2 linked regions of the Sinorhizobium sp. BG8 genome follow. The protein of the gene in region 1 interacts with the protein of each later gene in a pairwise test. Links are inferred from orthologs where the notes say so. Each region holds a gene or a part of one and is shown on either strand. Other genes may lie near its edges.

Region 1 (10,427 bases):
ATGGAGGGTGGTTCGACGCTCGATACGGGTACCGGCGGTCAGGGCCAATAGACCAATTCTGACGGCTTAGTGCGGTAATCCTGTCGGACCGGCCGGCCGAGGCAATGTCCTTGGCCGGCAGGAAGAGATCTACTGTTTCGTTGCCCCGGGAGTAACTTTACCGCGCCGCGCCTTGCTCGGCGTCTTTTCCAGTTCGACGATGCCTGTTTTCTTCTTCGATGCGGAAATCTTTGTCGTCGGGCTTTTTTCCGACTGTGTTTTTGTCGCTTTCGCTTTGCCGCCAAAGCCTGGCAGCGCTACCCGTTCCAGTTCGTCTCGCTCCCGAACAGCTTGTTTCCAGTGTTCATCATCTCGGCCGTGTGGCCTACCTTCCAACTCCCAGATGGAGTACGCACGCTTGCTGATCCATTCCGTTCGCGTATCGCTCATGTTTTATCCTCATTTGCGAGTGGGCAGGGGAACTTGGTACTCGGTGGCGAGATGACCGCCGTTGGAAAAGCAATGAACGCCGAACTGGTCTGGCCCAATCAGGCGAGTCACCTGTACATCAAATGTAAAGCGCACCCGGAACGATTGAAAGCTAATTCCGGCTCGACGCTGCAGGCCCGCAAGCCTCGCGCATACCTCCGGCGAGGACCCTGGCCGTCGATCAGCCGGAAAGACCGATACCGGCGCGTACCCGGTTGATCGTCGTCATGATCAGCGCCAGGCACACGACAGGCTGGAGATAGTAAGCCCAGGGCGCGAGCAATTCGGCGGCGACGAGGAGACCTAGTGCGCCGAACAGTACTGCGCGATCGCTCTTGCCCAGTGGACCATCGTAGCGGCGCGGCCCGCCCTGGGCAGAGCCAAGAACGCCCGCAAACTCGGTCACGACGGAAAGGAAGATGATTGCCGAGATCCATTCCGGCGTGAACGGGGAGATGACCGCAAAGGGCATGTAGAGAGCCGCATCGGAAACGACGTCGCCAAGTTCGTTCAGGAAGGCGCCGAGCCGGCTCTGTTGCCCATGCTCGCGGGCAAGCATGCCGTCCATCGCATTCAAGGCCATCCTGAGGAGCATCCAGAGCGGAATGAGCGCAAACCAGCGCGGATCCGCGCTCCATGTCAGGGCGGCTCCAAGCACCACCGATACAGCAGCCGCAAGCACGGTCACCTGATTGGCCGTCACTCCAATGGCCGCGAGTTTCGCCACCAGTGGCCGGAGCACATTCTGAAATGCGGATTTCAACTTGTAGACCGACATTTTTTTCCCTCGAATCGAAGGGCTGATTCGTTCTTGAAACATGAAGCGGCATCGGCGGCAATCCGGATAGGGGCCGGAGCCGCAAATCGCGGGCAGATCCGCAACGGGATTTGCCCATTGTGGGGCGAGGGGAGCTACGTGCTGAACACATTGGAACGCGCGCGAGAGTGCCGGGAGGCCGAGTTCGCGACGCATGACGGAACACGGCTGTTCTATCGCACATGGCCGGCCGAGATCCCCCGTCCCAGGGGAGCTATCGTGCTTCTCCACCGCGGACATGAACATGGTGGCCGCGTGGCCCACATCGTTCCCGAACTCGACCTGCCCGACTTCGCATTCTACGCGTGGGACGCCCGCGGTCATGGGCGCTCCCCGGGCGTGCGAGGGTACTCGCCATCGTTCGGCGCCTCCGTGAGGGATCTTGACTGCTTCATCCGCCATATTGCCGAAGAGGATGGAGTTCAAGTCGAGGACATAGTTGTCGTGGCCCAGAGCGTCGGCGCTGTTCTGGCGTCTACCTGGGTCCATGACTATTCTCCGAAGATACGCGGGCTCGTGCTCGCATCGCCGGCGTTCGACGTAAAGCTCTATGTGCCGTTCGCCCGTCAGGGCATCGCATTGCTGCAACGCCTCAAGGGCACCTTCTTCGTCAACTCCTACGTCAAAGCCCGGTTTCTCACCCACGATCCGGAGCGGATCGCCTCCTTCAATACGGATCCGCTGATAACCCGACCGATTGCTTCCAACATCCTTCTCCAACTCTATGAAGCGGCCGAGCGCGTTGTCGGTGACGCGCGGGCAATCACGGTTCCGACCCAAGTGCTCATATCCGGCAGCGATTTCGTCGTCCGACACGCTCCCCAGCACCGCTTCTATGAGCAACTGGGCAGCCCCATCAAGGAGCGGCATGTGCTTCCCGGTTTCTACCATGACACGCTTGGGGAACGGGATCGTGCGATCGCGATCGAGAAGGTGCGGAGTTTCATCGAGGGACGGTTCTCGGAGCCTTCTGCGGCGGTCGATCTTCGCGGCGCCCACAGACAAGGTTACACGCGCGATGAGGCGGATCGGCTGACGACGCCATTGCCGGCCACGACGTTGCGAGGCCTCTACTGGCTTGCGACGCGCGCCTCGATCCGGGTCGGGGCGCTGATCTCGAAGGGTCTCGGAGTCGGACGCAAGACCGGATTCGATTCCGGTTCCACACTCGACTATGTATACGAAAACGACGCGCGAGGGCTCGGTCCGGTCGGCAGGCTGGTCGATCGCCAGTTTCTGGACGCGATTGGTTGGCGTGGCATCCGGCAGCGCAAGATCCATCTGGAGGAACTGATTGCCACGGCGTTCGCCCGTTTGAACGAGGCGGGACGGCCTGTGCGGCTGCTCGATGTCGCCGCCGGACACGGACGCTATGACCTCGACGCAGTTGCGGCATGCGAGACGAGACCGGAAAGCATTCGCCTGCAGGACTATTCGCCGATCAACGTCGAGGCGGGGAGCCGGCTGATCGCGGAACGCGGGCTTTCGGACATTGCGCACTTCTATGAGGCCGATGCATTCGACACGAGTGGGTTGGCGGCAATAGAACCCCGTCCGACCGTCTCCATCGTGTCCGGGCTGTACGAACTCTTCCCCGACAATGCGTTGATAGAGGCCTCGCTCTCCGGTCTGTCGCAGGCCATGGATCGAGGCAGCCTGCTGATCTACACCAACCAGCCCTGGCATCCGCAGCTCGAGATGATTGCGCGGGCGCTGACGTCGCACCGGGGCGGTGCCTCGTGGATCATGCGCCGGCGGACGCAGCAGGAGATGGACCAGCTCGTCGAGGCAGCAGGCTTCCGCAAGCTCGAGCAGCGGATCGACCAGTGGGGCATCTTCACCGTCTCGCTGGCCGAGCGAACCTGAGGTCGCGGTGGCAAGTTCGTTCGCACCGACCCCCATCCTGCCAAGTCGCGCCGTTTCCGTTCGGGCGGCGCTCTGGCTGCTGTTCCTCGCACCGTTCTTCTATGCGACTTACGGAGCGGCGAACTGGCTCGCCATGCAGCGGGAGCACGTGCCAAACCTTGCCTTTTCATGGGAAGGCAGCATTCCGTTCCTTCCGTGGACGATCCTGCCCTACTGGTCGATCAACGCCTTCTACGGGCTGTCACTCTTCATCAACGATACGACCGAAGGGGTCGATCGCCTCGCCAAGCGCTATCTGACTGTCCAGCTCGTCGCCGTGAGCTGCTTCATTGTCTTTCCTCTGACGGCGACGTTCGAGAGACCGCCGACGAGCGGGTTGCCGGGCTTCATGTTCGATGTGCTCGGAGGCTTCGACAAACCATTCAACCAGGCACCGTCGCTTCACATCGCATTGCTCGTGATCATCTGGGACCATCTGCGACGCAGGATCGCGCGATCCTGGCGCTGGTTCTGGCACGGCTGGTGTGCCCTGATCGGGCTCTCGGTGCTCACGACCTGGCAGCATCATGTCATCGACATGCCGACGGGCGCACTCCTCGGTCTCTTCGCGCTCTGGCTCATTCCGGTTGCCGGGACCTCACCGGCGGCAGGGTTCAAGGTAACGGCGAACCGCAAGGCGAGGACGCTCGCGATTGCATACGGATGCGGAGTGGCGCTGTTCCTCGCCTTGACGGTTTTATTGACGCCGCGCTCGGGCGCCGCTCTCCTGCTGCTGTGGCCGGCGCTCGCGCTCGCAATCGTCGCGTATGGCTACCTCGGCGGTGGTCCGGCTGTATTCCAGAAGGGTGGCGACGGTCGTGTGACGCTGGCAAGCCTGCTTCTGCTCATGCCCTATCGCCTTGGGGCATGGCTCAATATCGCGGCGTGGACACGCAAGCTGCCATCCTCGGTGCCCGTGGCAGCTGGCGTTCACCTGGGTCGGTTTCCGACGGTGCGCGAATACGCCCGTTTCGCTTCCGTCGTCGACATGACGAGTGAATTTCCCGGTCTCGCGCCGCCGCCCACCGTCTGGGTCGCCATTCCCGCGCTCGATCTCTTGCCGCTCGACAGGTCGCAGCAATTGGCGGCCGCAAGCGCAATCGAGACGGCGCGAGAGCGGGGTCCTGTCCTGGTTTGCTGTGCGCTCGGCTTCCAGCGCAGTGCCGTTGCCGTGGCGAGCTGGCTGATGGCGACGGGGAGAGCCCAGAACGCAGCCGAAGCGATAAGAATGGTGGGAGAGGGTGGACGCCGCATTCACCTGACCGAGGCGATGATCGGTTCTGATGGAGATTGGCAATGAGTCAGTCCGATCTGTCGGCAGGGGAGGCGGCGACGTATTTTCGACGACGCGCGATCGCCGGCGGAGCCGTCGCAGTTCTGTCCATCCTTGCCGCACCGCTGCTTGCCGGCAGATGCGCGCAGGCGTCGCCATTGGCATGGCTGCTGCTGTCGGGTGCTGCGCTTGTCGCGCTGGCCCTCGCGGTTCACCTGCTGCTCGACGCTGCGCTCTTCCGCCTGTGTGCGAGCTACGAGGAGGAGGCGAGGGGTCTGGCGTCATTGGATGAGGTTCTCGCGAGAACTGGACTGCGCGCGGCGCCAGGCGAACTGCGTGGCCTCGCACCGCGTATCGCAGGATCGCGGCGCATTCTCTGGCACCTGAGGATCTCCGTCGCTGCCTGCCTGATACTCCTGATCGCCCTGCTTCTCGAAGGAACGGACGGTCTGCTACGATGCTGAAATCAAACTTCAGGCCGGCCGTTCAGGCGATGACCAGTGCCGTTCTCGCGGGGATGGCCCGCGCCATCACCGGGGTGCGTCCCATCTGGGCAGGTTGCGGGCCGTCACACCGCCAGCGCATCTACTTCGCCAATCATTCGAGCCATGGTGATTTTATCCTTCTCGCCTCCTGCCTGCCGCCCCAGGAGCGGGCGCGCACCCGTGCCGTCGCAGGGGCGGACTACTGGCGCGCCGGCCCGATCCGTCGGTTTTTCGCGGAGGTCCTGCTGCGCACCGTGCTCGTCGAGCGCAATTGGGTGGAGCGCACGGAGGATCCGATCGCGGTCATGCTGCGGGCGATCGACGAGGGGCAGTCCCTGATCTTCTTTCCCGAAGGCACGCGCAATATGGGCGAAGAGCCGCTGCAACGCTTCCGTTCCGGCCTCTACAATCTCGCCATTGCCCGTCCCGACGTGGAGTTGGTCCCCTGCTGGATCGAGAACATGTCCCGCGTACTGCCGAAGGGCGCCTTCCTGCCGGTGCCTCTGCTCTGCCGGGTGATCTTCGGATCCCCGATCATGCTTGAGGAAGGAGAGGAGCGGCAGGATTTCCTCCAGCGCGCGCAGCAATGCCTGCTGGCGATCAACCCCGACAACCGGAAAGAGGGAAAATGAACGCGGAGACGACCAGGCTCTTCCTTGCACTGATGGGCGTGCTTTCGAGCGCAAGCCTGGTCGCCGGCGTGCTCTCGTGGCGCAGCCCCAAGCCACTTTCGCCGACCCTTCTGAACCTCAACGCCCGGATAAAGGCCTGGTGGCTGATGGTCGGCGCGCTCTGCCTCGCCTTTCTCTTCGGCAGGGGCGGCGTGATCGTGCTGTTTGCCCTCGTCTCGTTCGCGTCGCTTCGCGAATACGTGACGCTCACCCTTACGAGGCGCAGCGATCACTGGGTCCTGCTCGGCATGTTTCTGGTCGTCATCCCGGTGCAGTACTACCTGATCTGGATCGATTGGTACGGCCTCTACTCGATCTTCATCCCCGTTTACTGCTTCCTTGCCATGCCCGCCCTGACGGCGCTTTCCGGCGATACGTCGCGTTTCCTTGAACGCATCTCGGAACAGCAATGGGGCATCATGCTGTCTGTTTACTGCCTCAGCCACGTGCCCGCGCTGATGACGCTGCACGTGCAGGCATACACGGGAAGCAGCCTGCTGCTCATCGCCTTCCTGATCGCGACAGTGCAGGGAAGTGACGTCCTTCAGTACATCTTCGGCAAGCTCTTCGGGAAGCACCGGATCTCGCCCTCGGTCTCGCCATCGAAAACCTGGGAAGGCATGATCGGCGGCACCGCCAGTGCCTCTCTGCTGGGCGCCGGCCTGTACTGGCTGACGCCGTTCTCCCCGCTTGAGGCGGGGTTGCTCGCAATGCTCTCATGCGTCATGGGCTTTCTCGGAGGGCTGGTTGCATCCGCGATCAAGCGTGACCGTGGCGTCAAGGACTGGGGCCATATGATCGAGGGGCACGGCGGGATGCTGGATCGGGCCGACAGCCTCGTCTTTGCCGCGCCAGTCTTCTTCCACGTCGTCCGTTACGCCTGGACGTGACGCTGGTTACCAGTCTAGGCGGAGCGGATTGCGCCGATCGGTCAGCCAATCAATCAGTCTGAAATTCGTTTCCTCTGCTTCCCTGTCCCGAAGCGATCATACGGCACGGCTTGACGAACGGCCGGCAACCCCACAGACTCCCCCGCGCGGATGACGGCGTGCGCAAGCATGTCGAAAAGGGAGGTCTCATCTGCGGGAGGAACATATGACGGAATCCATCAGGCTCTTTCGGGGCCGGTTCGGGCATGTTTCGCTTTTGAATGTCTGCAGCAATCTCGTGACACATGCCCATCCGGAGCTGCACATCGTCCTCTGGCTCGCGGGCGACGGTGGCGAGATGACGGTCGGCAGCGAACGTGTCTCGGTCTCGCCGGGTATGGCCATAGGCATAAACTCGTTCCAGCCGCACAATCACGTTTTCGACGAGAGCAAGACGCCAGGCACGTTTCTGGCTTTCTACATTGATCTGGAGTGGCTCAAGGAAAGGCGAAACCTCGCCTCCGGAAAGCAAGTCTTCGCGACGCCGCTCATCCCGCTGGAGCCCTGGCTCAGCGAAACCGCCGCCCTTCTGCCGCAAAAGCTCTCCTGCGGCGAGGACGATTACGAGTTGGTTGCCTACGAGCTGGAGCGGCTGATCGACCATCTGTTGGATGCCGCCGATGCTGCGAGACCTCCGGTTTCTGCCGCCCATCCCGTCCGATCCGCACGCGATTTTCGCGTCCGCAAGGCCATTGCGCTTATGGAAGCCAATGTCGGGGAGCGTATCTGCTTCGATCAGGTGGCGCGCAGTGTCGGCCTGTCGCGCCCGCATTTCTTTGCGCTCTTCAAGGAGCACATGAATGTCACGCCGAACGTCTATTGGAACACGCTCAGGATCGCCGAGGCTGTACGCTGTCTGCAGACTTCGAACGAGTCGCTGATCTCCGTAGCCTGCAATCTCGGCTTCACGACGCAGGGCAACTTTTCCCGCTTCTTCCGCGAGCATACAGGCGTGCCGCCGACCGTCTATCGCTCGGCTGCAAGCGAGGGGCCGCATTCCCAGCAGGCCGGGCGGGAGCGTGACGGCCTCTGTCCCTGAAGTGGCGCGAATTTCAGACTTATCGATAGGTTGTCGAGACTGATCGATAAGCCCATGTGCAAGGCCTCCCTATACTCGGCCGTGTTGAGGGCCTGCAGACTGTGCGGGCGCCACAGGACCGGACCTTGGCACAGGGAGCCTTTTCATGACCAAAGTCACCATTTCCTCCGTCATTGCAGCTCCGATCGAAAAGGTGTGGGAGCGCATTCGCGACTACAACGGCCTGCCGTCCTGGCATCCGCGCATGGTCAAGAGCGAGATCGAGGATGGCCTGCCAGCGGACCAGATCGGCTGCGTGCGAAAGTTCGAACTCGTCTCCGGCGCGACGATCCGCGAGGAGCTCATTGCGTTTTCGGACAGCGACCGCTTCGTTACCTACAGCATCCTCGAAACCCCGCAGCCGATCAGCAACCATCAGGCCACCCTCTCGCTCCGGCGTATCACTGACGGCGATCATACATTCGCGGAATGGACCGCGTCGTTCGATGCGCCTCCTGAGGAAGCGGAAAAGGTAGCCAAGGGCATGGGCGAGAACGTGTTCCAAGGGGGTTCAATGCGTTGAAGACCTTCTTCTCAGGCAAGGCATGAAGGAGGGGCGGTATGGGACTGCTTCTGAGAACCTTCCAGACGGCTGATGAGGCGAGCGCGACGCTCAAGGCGGACCATGCGTCGCGTTACCTCGGCGGCGGGACGCTGCTGGTGCGGCGGGCGAACGAGGGTGACATCTCGTTTTCGAGCTATGTGCGCGTGGTCGACAAGGCGTTGTCAGAGATTTCGATCGCGGACGGGCGCGTGCGTGTCGGCGCATCTGTGACGATGGCACAAATTCTCGCCAGCACGGAACTCAGTCCCCTTGGGCCGGCGGCACGCGCTGTGGGTGGCCCGGCAATCCGGAACATGGCGACGGTCGGCGGCAACCTTCATGCACCACCGCCCTACGGGGACTTCGCAGTGGCGCTCATCGCGCTCGGCGCGCTGGTGGATTTCGACGGCCGCGAGGTTCCGGTCACTGACTTTCTGGCCGGGCGTGATGGTGTGTTTTCCTCCGGTGTCATCCGTTCGGTGAGCTTCGCCCTGCCGGCGGAGGGCAGCTTTCGCTTCGCGAAGGTGTCACGCGTGAAGCCCAAGGGCACGGCAGTCGTCACGATTGCCGCGGTTATCGAGGAGGATAGCGGCGTCATCACGTCGGCCCGCGTCGCCTACGGCTGTCTGGCGGACCGCCCCATCCGGGCGAAAGTCGTGGAGGGCGCGCTTGTCGGCAAGGAGCGCAGCAGGGATGGAATAGCTGAGGCACTCGCCGTCGCTCACGAGGGAACGACGCCGATAACCGATGCAGTTGCAAGCGCCTGGTATCGCGGGGAGGTACTGCCCGTGCACCTCGCGCGCCTGCTTCTGGGCTAACAGGAAAAGGACGAGATATTCGGGCGCATGGTTTCGGGAGGAAACGATGACCAAGGTTCCGGTGCAATTCACGCTCAACGGCGAGGAGAAGGCCGAATTCGCAGAAAGCGGCGCAACGCTGCTCAAGGTGCTGCGTGAGAAGATCGGAGACATGTCCGTCAAGGGGGGCTGCCAGCAGGGAACCTGCGGAAGCTGTTCCGTGATCATCGATGGCGCGCTTCACCTCTCTTGTCTCACGCTCGCGGAAACCTGCGACGGCAGGTCGGTCCAGACGACCGCGGGGCTGGAAGATGCGGGGGTGCTCCATCCGCTGCAGCGGGCCTTCAATGAGGGGTTCGCGACGCAATGCGGCTTCTGCACGCCGGGAATGCTGATGGCGGCCAAGGCGCTGCTCGACAGCAATCCGGCGCCGAGCCGCGAGGACGTAATCGAGGCGATCGCGGGGAACATCTGTCGCTGCACCGGCTATGAGCCGATCATCCAGGCGATACTTAGCGCGGCGCACGCCAATACTCTCAATGCCGCGTGAGGACGAAACATGGAACTTCGCAAGGAATACTTCGCGGGAGAGCGGAAGGACGACCTCAAGGAAATCGGGCAGCCGCGGCTTCGCTCCGACGCGCTCGGGCACGTCACGGGCAAGACAACCTTCTTCGCCGACCGCAACCTGCCAGGACTGCTTCACCTGAAGATGGTCCGCAGTCCTCACCACAATGCCCGCATCCGCTCGATCGACCTTGCCGATGCGGCGAAGCATCCAGGTGTCGTCCGGATATTGACCGCCGGTGACGTACCGCACAATGTCTACACGATCCTCACCCTGATCCAGGTCGGGCCGGAAGACGAGACGGTACTTGCGACAGACAAGGTGCGCTTCAAGGGAGAGGCCATTGTCGCCATTCTCGCCGACACCGAACGTGCCGCGCACGAGGCGGCCGCCAAGGTCAAGGTCGACTACGAAGTCCTACCAGCGGTTCTCTCAATCGACGAGGCGCTGGCCCCAGGCGCTCCCATCGTCAACGAGTATCACGGGCGGAACTACTATCTCTACGACAGCGGTGAATGCCGCAAGGTTCGCTTTGGCGATGTGGAGGCGGGCTTTGCCGGGGCGGATCATGTCCTCGAGCAGACCTATTCGTCCGGGCCGATCGAGCACGCCCCGACGGAAACGACGGGCTGCATCGTCGTGCCCGAGGGAAGCGGTCGTTTCACCTGCTACACGAATACCCAGGCGATGTTCTTCACGCTCGACAATACCTCGATCATCCTGCAGATGGACGGCGCCAAGCTTCACATGGTCGGCGGTACGGTCGGCGGTGGTTTTGGGGGCAAGGTGGACGTGATCGTGGAGCCGATCGCCATCCTCGGTGCGAAGCTCACCGGGCGCCCCGTTTCCTTCGTCTACAGCCGTGAGGAGGAGATGCAGGTCTCGTCTCCGC
Region 2 (10,489 bases), on another replicon or contig:
TGCTCCCGCGGCTTCGATGGTGCGCAATCCCACGAAACGACCGATACCGTGCTCCGCATGCACGACGATCGACCCTTCATCAAGACCGGCAACCTCGGTGATGAAATCGGCTCCGCGCTTGCGACGTTTCGAACGCCTCACCATGCGGTCGCCGAGAATGTCCTGCTCACCGATGACGACGATGTTGCCGGTCTCGAAGCCGCTCTCGAGACTGAGGACTGTAGAACCCGCCTCACCCGGCTTGAGCTTCAGAAGGTCAGAAAGCTTGGCAACCGGAACGATATTGCCGAGGCCATGTTCCGCGAGCACCTGGAGCAGGCGGTCGAGCGAGCCTTCCGACCATCCGCTGACGAGGACCTTGTCGCCGCGGGCGCGGCGGTCGGCGATATGCTTGACCGCGAGATCGAATACGTTGATGCGATCCTGTCCGCTCTCTGCCTCACCTGCGGAACGCGCCCAGCGAGTGCCCTGGCGGGCCTCGATGGTAACGACCTGTCGCGCCTCTCCCTCATGCTCGTTGAAGGGCGAGAACCGAACCGCCGAGTGCTGCTCGAGCATGGCCGCAAAACGCTCGCCATCGAGGTAGAGTTGCCCGGGCGGGACCGGCTTATAGGGGGCCGCCTGGGCCATCTGACCCTTGGTCGGGTTCATCGCGCTCCGTCGGGCCTCGTAGTAGTCCGAAACCAGCTTGGAACGTTCGGCGGCGGCTTCGCGCGCCGTGTGGTCGGTCACGATCCTGAAGCCCTGCAGATAGTCGAAGGTTGTTTCAAGGTCGTCGTAGAACAGAGGCAGCCAATGCTCCATGCCGGCATAGCGTCGCCCTTCGGAGACAGCCTGATAGAGCGCATCGTCCCGCGTGGCAGCGCCGAAGAGCGCGAGGTAGCGCGTGCGAAACTGGCTGATTGTATCAGGAGTAAGGCTCACCTCGCTCATCGGGTTCAAGTCGAGCGAGCGCGCCTGGCCGGTCGTCCTCTGGCTGGCAGGGTCGAAGTAGCGGATGCTTTCCAGCGTATCGCCGAAAAAGTCGAGACGGACCGGCTCCTGGCCGCCGGGGACGAAGACATCCAGTATTCCGCCGCGCACGGCATATTCACCGACTTCCCGAACAGTCGGAACGCGGTCGAAGCCGTTGCGCTCCAGCCTCGAGGCGATGTCATCCATCCGTATCTGGTTGCCGGGCCTTGCGGAGAAGGCGAGGCTCTCGATGACCGGCCGGGGCGGCAGTTTCTGCAGCATGGCATTGACCGTTACGAGGACGATCGCCGCATGCGGCTTGCGGCTGTGAGCGATCAGCGCCGAAAGTGCTGCAAGGCGCCGAGCGGACGTGTCCGCGCTCGGAGAAACCCGGTCGTATGGCAGGCAGTCCCAACCCGGCAGCGTCAATACCGGGATCTCGGGTGCGGCAAAGCCGAGCATTTGCTCCATGTCCGCAATGCGCTGTCCGTCAGACATGACGTAGGCGACCGGACCCACTTTGCGTGCCAGCTCGGCAAGAAGGAACGGTTCGAGGCCGGAAGGTACTGAGCCGACGGTGAGCGGCCGGTCCGCACCGCCGAGCTTTGCAGGATCGAACCCCGGAATCATGCCAGCCGCTCTTCCCGGTTGAGAATAGTGGGGCCGAAGTCGGGCGTGTATGCCGCTATCCGCGGAAAGAGACCCGTGCGGAACTGTTCGGGGACCGGCTTCTCGCCCGTCACCCATTTGATCAGGTCCGCGTCCTCCTCGCTCATGATCAATTCGAGTTCGTCGAGCTGTGCGTCTGTCAGTGAAGCGATCTCGGCATCGGCAAATGCGCCCAGCACGAGATCCATCTCCCTTATGCCCCTGTGCCAGCAGCGGAAAAGTATCCGCTTGCGGCGCGGATCGATTTCGGCGCTCGAGCGCTTGGAACCTGTCATGGCCTACTACCTTCCCAGCGCCGGTAAATCGGGTTCCCTTTCAAGGCGATAGGGTGGAACGTGGAGCATACGGCGCAAACTGCCGCTTCTATAGACCGATGAACGTCCATTGTCAGCCTTGCCAAAGCACGATTCTCCGGCGCATTTTGCGATCCATGCGTCCCGCCGTTCTCGACCCCCTTTTTGCCTCGCTGTCCGCGCTTCCCGGAATCGGTCCGAAGCTGGGAGAGCTTTTTGCCAAGCTTCTCGGTCAGGAGGATATCGAGGACTGCCGTGTCGTGGACCTTGTTTTCCATCGGCCGCACGGGCTCATCGACCGCCGCCGCCAGCCCGGGATCGCCCATGCACCGCAGGGCATGATCGTCACAATCAAGGGCGCGTCGACCGTCATCAGCCTCCGCCGCGCGGCAAGGCTAGCGTGCCCTACCGGGTGTTCGTCCATGACGAGACCGGAGAACTCGCCCTCACCTTTTTCCGGGCCAAGGGAAACTGGCTGGAAAAGGCCCTCCCGATCGATGCGGAAATTCTCGTGAGCGGCAAGGTCGACTGGTTCAACGGACGTCCCTCGATGGTCCATCCGGATTACATGGTCCGCATGGACGAGGCGGAAAACCTGCCTCTGGTCGAACCGGTGTACGGTTTGACGGCGGGTCTCTCGCCACGGGTGCTGCGAAAGGCGATCGAGGCGGCCGTCGCCCGCATGCCCGAACTTCCCGAGTGGATCGACGCCGCGCTTCTCGACCGACAGGGATTCGAGGCGGTCGCGTCAGCATTCCGCAGGCTCCACGATCCTCGCGACGAGACCGACCTCGACCCGCAGGCGCCCGCGCGCCGCAGGCTCGCCTACGACGAATTCCTGGCGGGGCAGATCTCGCTCGCGCTCGTTCGCCAGCGCCTGCGCAAGGTCGCCGGGCGTCCCGTGCGTGCAACTGGCGAGCTAACGCGACCGGTCATCCGTGCCATGCCTTTCTCCCTGACCAACAGCCAGTCGGTGGCGGTCGACGAAATCCTGAAAGACATGGCGAACGACCAGCGCATGCTGCGTCTGCTCCAGGGGGACGTCGGAGCCGGCAAGACCGCGGTCGCCCTCATGGCGATGCTGGCCGCGGTGGAATCGGGAGGACAGGCCGTCCTCATGGCGCCGACGGAGATACTTGCCCGTCAGCACTTCGCGACACTCTCGAAAATGGCCGCACCCGCCGGGATCACGATCGACGTTCTGACCGGTCGCACGAAGGGTCGGGAGCGGGAAGCGATCCTGGAGCGGATCGCCTCGGGCGAAACGCAGATCGTCATCGGCACTCACGCCCTGTTTCAGGAATCCGTCGCCTACCGGGACCTCGTCCTGGCGGTCGTCGACGAACAGCATCGCTTCGGCGTCCACCAGAGGCTGAGGCTGACAGCAAAGGGAATCTCGCCGCATATGCTGGTCATGACGGCAACCCCTATCCCGCGCACCCTCGTCCTTGCGGCATTCGGGGACATGGACGTGTCGAAGCTCACGGAGAAGCCCGCGGGAAGGAAGCCGATACAAACAATCACGGTGTCTTCGGAGCGCACCGGTGAGATTGTCGACAGGCTGAAGGCCGCGCTTGCAGAAGGGAAGAAGGCCTACTGGATTTGCCCGCTCGTGGAGGAATCGGAAGAAACCGACCTGATGTCCGTGGAGGAACGCCATGCGACACTTCAGGCGGTGTTTGGTCCTGATGTCGGCCTCATCCACGGGCGCATGTCCGGCCCGGACAAGGACGCGGCCATGCTGGCATTCAAGAACGGGGTGACGCGCCTCCTCGTCGCGACCACCGTCGTGGAGGTGGGCGTGGACGTGCCGGACGCTTCGATCATGGTCATCGAACATGCCGAGCGTTTCGGGCTGGCGCAGTTGCACCAGCTTCGCGGGCGGGTCGGACGCGGTGAGGAGAAATCGACCTGCATCCTGCTGTACAAGGGGCCTCTCAGCGAGACGGGCCGCGCGCGGCTGTCGATCCTCCGCGAGACGGAGGATGGATTCAGGATCGCAGAGGAAGACCTGAAGCTTCGAGGAGAAGGAGAGCTGCTCGGAACACGGCAATCGGGTACGCCGGGCTTCCTGATTGCAAGCCTGGAGGCCCATGGCGATTTGCTGGAGATCGCGCGGAAGGACGCGGCCTATGTGGTCGAGCGGGACCCTGAGCTGTCGGGTGAGCGTGGAATGGCGCTGCGAACGCTGCTCTATCTCTACCGGCGCGATGAAGCGATCCGCTTCCTGCGGGCCGGGTGAAGCCGCGGACGTCGCTGCGACGCTACTTCTTCGATTTCTTCTTCTGTTTCTCGACGGTCGACAGCAGTGTCGCCGTTCTCTCCGGCGGTGTCACGAGACCGACGGAAATGATCAGCTTGGCCGCATCTTCCGTGGACATGTCCAGAAACACGATCTTTTCCCGCGGCACGAAGACCAGAAATCCGGCAGTCGGGACCGGTGTCGGCGGCAGGAAGCAGGCGACCATGTCGCGCCCCATCGAATCGAACTTCGAGGCCACCTCACCCTTGGCGTCGGTCGCGATGAAGACGACGGACCAGAGGCCGGCGCTCGGATACTCGATGAGGCCGGCACGATTGAAGGAACTGCTCTTTTCCTTCAATGCGGTTTCGAAGATCTGCTTCAGGCTCTTGTAGATCGTGCGAACCAGCGGCGTGCGGTTGAGGATCGATTCTCCGAAGTTGACGATCGAGCGGCCGATAAGGTTCTTGCCGAGGAAACCGATCATCGTGATGACGACGATCGCGATCAGCAGACCGAAACCGGGTACTGCGAATTTGAGATAGCTTTCCGGGTTGTAGCGGTTCGGAATGTAGGGCTTCACCCAGCTGTCTGCCCAGTGGATGAATGTCCATGTGAGCCAGATGGTAATCGCGATCGGGGCGCAGATCACCAACCCGGTCAGGAAGTTGTTGCGAAGCCGCATCGCAACGGAAAGACGAGGAGTCGTGTCGGTCATGGGGGATCCCGTTGCCGGCGGCGTCAGCCGTCGAAACCCGGATGATAGGAAACCTCGCCCCCCTCGTAAATTGGTGAAAACGCCACACGCATGAAATACTGTGGCGGCACTCCCGGATAGGTGAAGGCAGGGTCATTCGCGAACCCGAAGCGCTCGTAATAGGCGGGATTGCCCGCCAATACACAGCCTTCGGCACCGTCTGCACGCAGTCTCGAAAGCCCTTCTTCGACGAGGGCGCTGCCAATGCCCTGGCGTTGCCGTGCGGGGGCGACCGACAGTGGTCCGAGGCCGTACCACCCGCGATGCTTTCCATCGATCGCGACCGGCGAAAACGCGACATGCCCGACGATTTCGCCGTCGATTTCCGCCACAAGCGAGAGCGTCAGGGCATCGGCCTCGCGAAGGCGATCGATGATGAAAGGCTCGGTGCCGCTGCTGTAGGGATGGCCAGCGAAGGCAGCCGCCGTCAATGCGTGAATCGGGGCAATGTCGGCCGGGCGTTCCGTACGGATGATCATTCGACGGTGACCGACTTTGCGAGATTGCGCGGTTGGTCGACGTCGGTCCCCATGAAAACGGCCGTGTGATAGGCAAGAAGCTGGATGGGCAGCGAGTATATCATCGGGGAGATGATCTCTCCTACGTTCGGCAGAACGATGGTCGCCATCGTCGGAAGCTTGGATGCCCTTGCTCCGTCCTCGTCGGTGATCAGGATGATCCGCCCGCCGCGTGCCGCCACTTCCTGCATGTTCGACACCGTCTTCTCATAGAAGCGGTCGAAAGGCGCAATGACGATCACGGGCATGTTTTCATCGATGAGCGCTATCGGTCCATGCTTGAGCTCGCCGGCCGCATAGCCTTCGGCGTGGATGTAGGAAATTTCCTTGAGCTTGAGCGCCCCTTCCATCGCCAGCGGGTAGCTTGTCCCGCGGCCGAGGTAGAGCACATCGCGGCACTTCGAGAGTTCCCGGGCCAGATGCTCGATTGTCGGCTGGATGCTGTTCAGGACCGAGCTCATGATGCGCGGCATCTCGGCAAGCTGGCGGACAAGCTCCTGCTCTTCTGCCTGGCTGACCGTCCCCCGCGCCCTGCCCGCGGCAATGGCGAGCGCCGCCAGCACGGAGAGCTGGCAGGTAAAGGCCTTGGTGGAGGCAACGCCAATCTCGGGCCCCGCAAGGATGGGGAAGACCGCGTCGGATTCACGGGCGATCGTCGATTCGCGCACGTTTACGACTGCGCCAATCTTCAGGCCGTTCTCGCGGCAGTAGCGCAGCGAGGCGAGCGTATCGGCCGTCTCGCCGGACTGCGAGATGAAGAGCGCAGCAGACGCCGGATTCAACGGAATCTCCCGGTAGCGGAACTCGGAGGCGACATCGATCTCGACCGGCAGGCGGGCGTAGCGCTCGAACCAGTACTTGCCTACGAGGCCAGCAAGGTAGGCCGTGCCGCAGGCCGAAATCGCAAGGCTCGGAACGGTAGCAAAATCGATATCATCTGTTCCAGCCTTCGCGCGGTGCTCGATGAAGTCGACATAGTGGCTGAGCGCGTGCGAGACCACTTCCGGCTGCTCATAGATTTCCTTTTCCATGAAGTGCCGGTGGTTGCCCTTGTCGATCATGTAGGCCGCCGCCTGCGAAACCTGCCGGGGTCGCTCGACGCGATTTCCCTCCAGGTCGAAGACATAAGCCCCGTCCCGGCCGATAACCGCCCAGTCGCCGTCCGTCAGGTAGCTGATCTCGTTGGTGAAGGGTGCAAGAGCGATCGCATCCGAACCGAGGAACATTTCGCCCCGTCCGTAGCCGATCGCAAGCGGCGGTCCGCTGCGGGCGGCCATGATCGTAGAGGGATCATCCTCGAACATAACGGCGAGCGCATAAGCCCCACGGACGCGCCGCAGCATGGTGTGCATCGCCTCGCGTCGGCCAAGACCGTCGCGGCGGAGCTTGGCAAGCAGCTGCGCGACAACCTCGGTATCGGTCTGCGTGTGGAATTCCGCGCCGCCGGCGAGCAGCTCGTCCTTGATCTCCGAAAAATTCTCGATGATGCCATTGTGGACGACGGCTACGCCATCAGTGAAGTGCGGGTGGGCATTTGCTTCCGTCGGCGCGCCATGCGTGGCCCAGCGCGTGTGTGCAATGCCGGTCGTCCCGTCGAGCGGCTGTTCGTCGAGCCTCTTCTCCAGATTGAAGAGTTTGCCTTCCGCACGCCGCCGCTCGAGCTTGCCCGATACGATCGTGGCGACACCGGCCGAATCATAACCGCGGTACTCCAGCCTCCGGAGGGCGTCCACAAGCCTCGGCGCCACCGGCTGATTTCCGACAATACCCACAATTCCGCACATGTCTGCCCCGCTTCCTCAAGCCTCTTTCGGCCTTTGGTAGAGATTTTTGGCCGGAGCGCAATCATCCGGCCCGTCACTTTCGATTTCACGCGTTAACGCGTCAACAAACCGCCCTAACCTATTCGGCGGCTTTCTTTTTGGCGGCCTTGATCGCAAGGCTGCGCTCGCGGATCAGCCTGGCCCGACCCTCCTTGTTCTCCTGCCGGGCACGGCCGAAGGCCACTGCATCATCGGGCACGTTGACCGTGACCACGCTTCCGGAAGCCACATAGGCGCCATTCCCGATCTCGACGGGAGCAACCAGCGCGGAATTCGAGCCGATGAACGCGTCCTCTCCAATCCGTGTTATGTGCTTGTTTATGCCGTCATAGTTGCAGGTGATGGTTCCGGCCCCGATGTTGCTTCTCGCGCCGATGAAGGCATCACCGATATAGGTCAGGTGGTTGACCTTCGCCCCTTCTCCGATGCTCGCCTGCTTCACCTCGCAGAAATTGCCTACCTTCGAGCCGGCGCCGAGATCGGCACCGGGCCGCAGGCGCGCATAAGGCCCGACAGACGCACCGCTGCGCACGATCGCGCCCTCCAGATGAGAGAACGCATGCACGACCGCACCGCTTTCCACGATCACACCCGGTCCGAACACGACGTTCGGCTCGATGGTCACGTCACGGCCGATCTGAGTATCGAATGACAGGAAGACAGTCTCCGGCGCAATCATCGACACGCCGTCCAGCATGAGTTCGAGCCGTTTGCGCTCCTGCCAGAGCCGCTCGATGAAGGCGAGCTCAGCCCGTGTGTTGCAGCCCGTCAGCTCCTCCTCGGGAGCCTCCACGGCGATGGCTTTGCCACCCTCTGACCGGACGATTTCCACGAGGTCCGTCAGGTAGTATTCGCCCTTCACGTTGTCGTTGCCGATCTTGTCGAGCCATTCGAGCGCCCGGCGCCCGTTGATCGCCATCAGACCGCCATTGCAGTAGGCGATGGCGCGCTCCGCTTCGGTGGCATCCTTGTGCTCGCGGATTGCCACCAGCTCGCCGTTCTCCACGATAAGCCGCCCATAGCCGCTCGGATCCTGCGCCATGAAGCCGATGACGACGACATCGTTGCCCGCGCGCAGTTTTTCACGCGCAGCGTTCAGCGGTCCGTCCGTGATGAGCGGTGTATCTCCGAAGATGACCAGCACATCGTCATAGCCGCTGGCGATCGCCTCGCGCGCGGCGAGAGCCGCGTTCGCAGTGCCGAGCCGCTCCTTCTGGATGTAGGTGGAAACATTGATGGACGGGTTCTTGGCTGCGGTGGCCACTTTCTCGGCATCACGTCCGAGAACCAGTGCGACATCGTCGATTCCGGCGGTCGCAAGGGCATCTACGACATGCGCAATCATGGGCTTGTTGCCGATCGGATGCAGGACTTTTGACATCGACGACTTCATCCGCGTGCTTTCACCGGCGGCCAGGATGACCGCCAGGCAACTGCGCTTCGTCTCGGTATTCTGCATTCCATTCCCCTGTCTGCAATCGAAGTGACGCACCAATAGCAGTTCGCACTGCCGGGAGACAAAGGGATTTGTGAAGCACCCTATTCCGTCCGGCGCAGGCGGCTCTCGATAAGCTGCCCGCCTTCGTCGAGGATGGGATGGGCAACGGAGACGAGATGGGCGTTGATACGCTTGAGGTCGCGCAGTATGTCGAGATGAAGAGAGCTCGTCTGCAGGCTGTCGAGCCGCCCGTCCCGCAGCCGCTCCAGATGTCTTTCGGAAGACATCTTCTCCATCCGCCGGACGTCGACCTTCACCTGCATCATCTGCCGCGCGAGCTCGCCGTCGCGGGAAACGAATATGGTCTGGGCAATTCGCAGGTTCTCGATCGTGAGGTTGAAGAGCCCGCTCAGCTCCTGGTAGCCGTCGACGGAGAACATCAGCCCGTTGGTGATCTTCTTGCGCACCTGTTCCTGGAGGCTCTTCTCGATGATATCCCCGGCGTGCTCTAGGTTGATCGCATAGTCGATGATGACGATCGAGCGTGCCGAATTCTCCTCGCTTAGGCCGTGCCTCCCGAGCCGGGAAAGGTAGATCTTCACCTCCTGCTGAAGCTGGTCGACCTGCTTTTCGAGGGAGACCACATCCTTGAGCTCCTTGAGGTCGTTGGACGTGAATGCCTTCATCGTCCGCACTAGCATCGATTCGATGAGATCGCCGACACGGAGCACCTCTCGGGTGGCCCCCGCGAGCGCCACGACTGGATTGGCGAACGCCGTCTCGTCGAGGTAGCGTGGCCCGGTGTCGTTTTTCGTGTCGTTCGGAATGAGGCGTTCCATCAATTTGGACAGGGGCGACGACAGCGGCCAGAAGAGGATGGCGGCGCCAACGTTGAAGGCGAGATGCACGTCGACCGGAAGTTTCGCCTGCGGAATCGGCAAGGCGCCCAGCAGCGCCGCGAATTGATCCGCCAGGGGCAGGACGAGCAGACATCCGATTGCTCTGACGACGAGGTTGCCGATCGTCACGCGGCGCACCGAAGCGGGTGCACGCATCGTCGCGACAACCGGCGGTATGGCGCCGCCGAGATTCGCTCCCAGAACCAGGATCACTGTAAGCGCGGGCGCAAGATTGCCGGTTCCCGAAAGTGAAAGGATCAGGACGACCACGGCAAGGCTTGAAGAGGAGATGAAGGCAAGAACCGTGGAAAAGGCGAGCGCCACGGGCCATGCGTCCGAAAGCAGTCCAAGGAATGCAGCAAGTGCCGGCGATTGCCGCATCGGCTCGGTCGCAAGCGACAGGAGATGCAGGGAGAGCAGCATGAGCCCGATGCCTGTGATGGCCCTGCCCGCTCCGTGCCGTGCGGTCGAAGGTCCGGACTTGTAAATGGCAACACCCAAGAGGATGAACAACGGAGACAACCATTCGATGCCGGTTGCGACGATCCATGCCGTCACGGCCGTGCCGACGTTGGCACCGAGCAGCACAACCTGCGCCATGCGTGGCCTGACGAGGCCCCGCTCCACGAATGACGCCGTCATGAGGGCTGTGGCCGTCGAGCTCTGCAGGGCGAGCGTCGCAGCGAGGCCGGCGATGAACGAGCGCAGGCGTCCCTTGGTGCCGAGAGCGAGGCCCGAACGCAGCCTCGCGCCAAAGGCGTTCGTAACACCGTCTTTCACCTGAGCGAGCCCGAACAGCAGCAATGCGACGGCTCCGAAAAGGTTGATCATGACGATCGTTGAACTCACTGCCGTCCCACCCTGTTGCCGCTCCATCGAGCGCGATACTCTTTAAA

What was found.
Region 2: the proteins of F3Y30_RS23260 (region 1) and glmS interact in binary tests that used the Escherichia coli proteins (3 or more experiments, as listed by UniProt). The link is inferred for Sinorhizobium sp. BG8 from one-to-one orthologs.

What each region holds. Positions count from the first base shown.
Region 1 is NZ_CP044012.1:474,464-484,890, reverse strand. Bases 2,455-5,324 are described here. They hold F3Y30_RS23260 (phosphatase PAP2/dual specificity phosphatase family protein), read left to right. Parts: upstream 2,455-3,158; coding sequence 3,159-4,490; downstream 4,491-5,324. Other genes in these bases: F3Y30_RS23250 (lysophospholipid acyltransferase family protein), read left to right, coding at 4,921-5,324; F3Y30_RS23255 (hypothetical protein), read left to right, coding at 4,487-4,927; F3Y30_RS23265 (bifunctional alpha/beta hydrolase/class I SAM-dependent methyltransferase), read left to right, coding at 2,455-3,151. In the rest of the region: F3Y30_RS23280 (hypothetical protein), read left to right, coding at 1-51; F3Y30_RS23275 (DUF2934 domain-containing protein), read right to left, coding at 130-429; F3Y30_RS23270 (CDP-alcohol phosphatidyltransferase family protein), read right to left, coding at 650-1,246; more of F3Y30_RS23265, read left to right, coding at 1,385-2,454; more of F3Y30_RS23250, read left to right, coding at 5,325-5,580; F3Y30_RS23245 (phosphatidate cytidylyltransferase), read left to right, coding at 5,577-6,509; F3Y30_RS23240 (AraC family transcriptional regulator), read left to right, coding at 6,715-7,587; F3Y30_RS23230 (FAD binding domain-containing protein), read left to right, coding at 8,188-8,988; F3Y30_RS23225 ((2Fe-2S)-binding protein), read left to right, coding at 9,035-9,517.
Region 2 is NZ_CP044011.1:2,975,086-2,985,574, forward strand. What follows is about bases 4,805-7,736. They hold glmS (glutamine--fructose-6-phosphate transaminase (isomerizing)), read right to left. Parts: upstream 7,218-7,736; coding sequence 5,391-7,217; downstream 4,805-5,390. Other genes in these bases: F3Y30_RS14085 (DUF502 domain-containing protein), read right to left, coding at 4,805-4,876; F3Y30_RS14090 (N-acetyltransferase), read right to left, coding at 4,900-5,394; glmU (bifunctional UDP-N-acetylglucosamine diphosphorylase/glucosamine-1-phosphate N-acetyltransferase GlmU), read right to left, coding at 7,336-7,736. In the rest of the region: mfd (transcription-repair coupling factor), read right to left, coding at 1-1,584; F3Y30_RS14075 (succinate dehydrogenase assembly factor 2), read right to left, coding at 1,581-1,898; more of F3Y30_RS14085, read right to left, coding at 4,181-4,804; more of glmU, read right to left, coding at 7,737-8,715; F3Y30_RS14105 (Na/Pi cotransporter family protein), read right to left, coding at 8,796-10,442. UniProt on the Escherichia coli protein: Catalyzes the first step in hexosamine metabolism, converting fructose-6P into glucosamine-6P using glutamine as a nitrogen source.